2 regions of the Streptomyces sp. WAC07094 genome follow, and region 1 is predicted to be linked to the other one. Evidence: riboswitches for the same ligand, from Rfam matches in the RefSeq annotation. Region 1 holds a riboswitch; the other holds the start of a gene.
The links. Region 1 has a riboswitch for S-adenosylmethionine ahead of RCR19_RS42110 (putative leader peptide). Riboswitches for the same ligand answer to the same signal wherever they lie in the genome.
Positions count from the first base shown of each region.

Region 1 (2,195 bases):
GTACGCCCGCCTCCGGGACGACCTTGAAAACCAGCTTGTCCAGGTACGCCTCGCCCTTCTTGCTCCACCGCGAGGAACCCCACGCGTATCCCGTGCGCTTGGCCAGCGTGATCGACTGGTTCTGCACGTACTGCTTCAACACGAAGGGCCCGGACCCGATCACCCCGTCGCTGCACTTCTGCTGCGGGGTCCTCTTCACGCTCGCCGACGACTCGATCCCCAGCGAGTGAGTCGAAGTGGCCTGCAAGAACTGGGCGTTGGGCTGGCTGAAGGTCACCTTGACGGTGAGCGGGTCGACCACCGTGGTGCTCTTGACGCCGCTCAGATAGCCCTCGGCGAGCGTCCCCAGAGCGCCGAGCTTCGGCACCGCGTCGAAATTGTCCTTGACCACCTGCGCGGTCAGCTTCGAGCCGTCGCTGAAGGTGACGCCCGACCTCAGATGGAACGTGAACGTCGTGGCGTCGGAGCTGACATCCCAGCTCTTGGCCAGCCACGGCACGATCGTGCCGGTCTTGGGGTCCTGGTCCGTCAGCGAGTCCACGATCTGGCGCACCGAGTAGATGGTCTCGTTGCTGGCGACCTGCTGCGGATCCACGCAGCCGGCGTCCGAGCCCACCGCGAAGGTCAGGGTGCCGCCGGACGTGGGCCGTCCGGCGCCACTGCCGGAATCGCCGCCGCCGGAGCCACAGGCGGTCAGCACCACACTGGTCGTCACAAGGGCGGTCAGTACCGCCCACCGGGAGGTTCTGACATCGAAAAGTGCAGTCACGGAGGGCTTCTCCTACTCGTATCACCAGGCACGGATGGTGCAGGGCACGGCCGTGCGTGGGCGTGCGGCCCCGGCCGGCGCGACGCCGGGACCGGGGGAGCGCCGTGCAGACGAGGATCAAAGGGCAAAAAAAGGGGGGATCAACGACAGAACGAGATCAGGCGCAGGCGGGTGCGGCGACGGCGGGTGCCGTACTGCGACCAGCGGCGGGAAGGCCCGTCAGGCCTGACAGAGACAGCTGGTCGAGCGCTTGAGGTCGATGTGGCGCCGACGCGAGAGCCGGGAGAACACGGTGGCGCCGGCGAAGCGGGCGCTGAGGTCACCACCGTGCCGCATATCGGTCCTCCACCTATCCGAACCCCGGTCACGGGGCCCCGCGCTTGCGGAGATCGTCGCTGATCCCGCCGGGCTTTCACCTGGAGCACCCCACCGCGGGGGAGGGTTGCCGGTCAGCGAGCCAGGGCTTGACGCTGACACTCAATGCCAGTTTGTGATCGTACGGAGCGGTCTTGTCGTACGTCAATGGCGCACAAGGACGCCCTGTAAAAGGGGAGTCGGTGCGAGAGTGCGCGTCCGGCTCAGGAGCCGCCACGCTCGCGCGGGATCTTCTGGCCGGCCTCGATCGCCACCGGCAGCCGGTTCTCGGCCGGGGGCAGCGGGCAGGTGGCCAGGTCCGTGTAGGCGCACGGCAGGTTCGCGGCCCGGTTGAAGTCCAGGACGACCGTGCCGTCGGCGGCGGGCGGATCGAGGGCCAGGGACCGGTTGGCGGCGTAGGTGGTGACCCCGGAGGTCGCGTCGGTGAACAGCACCAGCAGACGTCCCGCACCATGGCCGGGGAACGCGGTCAGCGACAGCGGGCGCCCCTCGAGCTCGAACTCGACCCTGCCCGGGGCGTCGTAGACATGCTCAAGGCCCTCGACCGCGGCGCCCACGGTGGTCGGCCGCGGAGTGTCGAAGGGGATGTAGCGGCCCCTCACAGCCCACCGCGGGTCGGGGGCGTAGGCGGGCGTTCCGGTGAAGGCCGTGCGCAGCGGCGCGTCCGGGTGCCGGGGGCGCACGATGTCGTGCCCGCCGCGCTTGGCGACCTCGATGACGGCGTCTGCCCACAGGGCGTCGACGCCGCCGCGCTCGGGAAGCACGCCGAAGCGGTGCTCGCCGCGCACCGGCGTGCCGTCGACGACCAATTCCTCGCCGTCGTCGAGGTCTACGACGACCCCTTCGGGGCCCGTGCGCCACGCGCCGGGCGCGTCCGGAAAGCGCTGGGGCCGGTCGTCGAGCCAGTGCAGGCCGGTGATCGCCAGGAACCCGTGCGGGGCAGCGAGCCGGGCCTCATGGGCGCGGTACCACTGCAGCCAGGTCTCGGTGAAAGCCTGGAGGTCCGTGGTGGTGGCCTCGGTGGTCATGGGGAATCTCCTTCGCAGCCGGG
Region 1 is NZ_JAVMJZ010000004.1:48,957-51,151, forward strand. It holds gene RCR19_RS42105 (ABC transporter substrate-binding protein) at 1-769, opposite strand, end outside; gene RCR19_RS42110 (putative leader peptide) at 989-1,105, opposite strand; SAM riboswitch class IV at 1,141-1,254, opposite strand; gene RCR19_RS42115 (DUF1684 domain-containing protein) at 1,348-2,172, opposite strand.

Region 2 (2,195 bases), on a different contig from region 1:
GTCGATCGTGGTGGCCGGCGCCGGCGCCAAGGTCGTCAAGCACGGCAACCGGGCCGCGTCCTCCGCGTCCGGTGCCTCGGACGTGCTGGAGAAGCTCGGCGTCAATCTGGAGCTGCCGGTGCACCGGGTGGCCGAGGTGGCCGAGGTGGCCGGGATCACGTTCTGCTTCGCGGTCAAGTTCCACCCGGCGCTGCGGCACGTGGCCGCGGCACGCGGACAGCTGGGCATCCGTACGACGTTCAACGTCCTGGGCCCGCTGACGAACCCGGCGAAGGTGAAGGCGCAGGCGGTCGGGGTCGCGGACCCGCGGATGGCGCCCATCGTCGCCGGGGTCCTCGCGGAGCGCGGCAACTCCTCCCTGGTGTTCCGGGGCGACGACGGGCTGGACGAGCTGACGACGACGTCGACGTCCCGGGTGTGGGTGGTCCGCGACGGCAAGGTCACCGAGGAGGCCTTCGACCCGCGGGACGTCGGTATCGAGCTGGTGCCGGTGGAGGCGCTGCGGGGCGCCGACGCCTCCTACAACGCCGAGGTCGCACGGCGGCTGCTCGACGGTGAGACGGGCCCGGTGCGTGACGCCGTGCTGCTGAACTCCGCCGCGGCCCTCGTGGCGCTGGAGCAGGCCGAGGGCCCCCTGGTGGACCGGATCCGGGCCGGCATGGACAGGGCGGCGGAGTCGATCGACTCGGGAGCGGCCAAGAGCGTCCTGGACCGCTGGGTGGCCGCGAGCCACGCCTAGCACCACCGCTCCGGGCGGGCCGCGGTCTCTTCTGCCGCGGTCCGCCCGAGCCGTCTCCGGGCCCTGCCGTGGTGCACACCGGTCGCCGTAGGGGACCGTCCCCTCCTGAGCGCCTCCCGTGACCCTCGGTGCGTCCCGGTATCCGGACAGAAGTTGCAGCCGATCGATCACCCCTCTAATGTCCTGCGCAGGTCATGAGCGACAGCCATTCGGCCCCGGCCGGCTGTCCGGCAACCCTCCGTCCGTGGCGGGGTGCCCCGGGTGAGGACCAGGCCGCAGGCAGCGAGGTCTGCGGCAAGCGCGGACCCCCTCGCGTCACCAGGGGTCCTGGTCGTTCGAGGGAGCCTTCCGTGAGCAAGCGAATGCGCTAGGGCCGCAGAGCCCCGCCTCCGCATCCCCTTTCACCCCTTCGTGTGCCGTCGACCCCTTCACGCGCCGTCATGCGCACCGTCCGGCACGGCGAATCCACCTGTCCTCACGGGAGTTCACCCATGTCCGTCTCCACCATCGCATCCGACCGGTCCGTTTGTTCCCCGCTGCCCGTTCTCGGACGGGATGTGACCGTCCCGCTCGTCACCGGCGGCGAAGTCACCTACGCCGCGCTCGACTACGCGGCCAGCGCCCCGGCGCTCCAGCGGGTCTGGGACGACGTGGCGGCCTACGCCCCGTACTACGGCAGTGTCCACCGCGGTGCCGGATACCTCTCGCAGCTCTCCACCGACCTGTTCGAGAACGCCCGCGGGACGGTCGCGGAGTTCCTCGACTGCCGGGAGGACGACCAGGTCGTCTTCACCCGGTCCACCACCGATTCGCTGAACCTCCTGGCCTCCGTGGTCCCGGCCGGCTGCGAGGTCTTCGTCTTCGAGACCGAGCACCACGCCTCGCTGCTGCCGTGGCGGGACGCGCAGGTGACCTACCTCGACGCCCCGAGCACTCCGCGGCAGGCCGTCGAGACCCTGGAGCGCGCCCTGGCGCACCGCGACCCCTCCCGGGCCTCGGGCCCGGCACTGGTCTGCGTCACCGGCGCGTCCAACGTCACCGGTGAGCTGTGGCCGGTGCGCGAGCTCGCGGCGACCGCGCATGCGCACGGTGCCCGTATCGTGCTGGACGCCGCCCAGCTGGCCCCGCACCACCCGGTGTCGGTCCGCGACCTCGACGTCGACTGGGTCGCCTTCTCCGGGCACAAGCTGTACGCGCCCTTCGGCGCGGGAGTCCTGGCCGGCCGCGCCGACTGGCTGCGCGATGCCGAGCCGTATCTCGCGGGCGGCGGTGCCAGCCGCAAGGTCACCCGGCGCACCGACGGGGGAGTGGACGTCGAGTGGCACGAGAGCGCCGCGCGGCACGAGGCGGGCTCGCCCAACGTCATCGGCGCCTACGCCATCGCCTCCGCCTGCAAGGCCCTCACCGAGGCCGGCTTCGACACGCTGGTGGCCCGCGAGCGGCACCTGATCCGCAC
Region 2 is NZ_JAVMJZ010000001.1:6,082,325-6,084,519, forward strand. It holds gene trpD (anthranilate phosphoribosyltransferase) at 1-739, shown strand, start outside; SAM riboswitch class IV at 930-1,046, shown strand; gene RCR19_RS26900 (aminotransferase class V-fold PLP-dependent enzyme) at 1,231-2,195, shown strand, end outside.
Region 2: linked by a shared signal. The riboswitch ahead of RCR19_RS26900 (aminotransferase class V-fold PLP-dependent enzyme) and the one ahead of RCR19_RS42110 (putative leader peptide) in region 1 are both predicted to bind S-adenosylmethionine.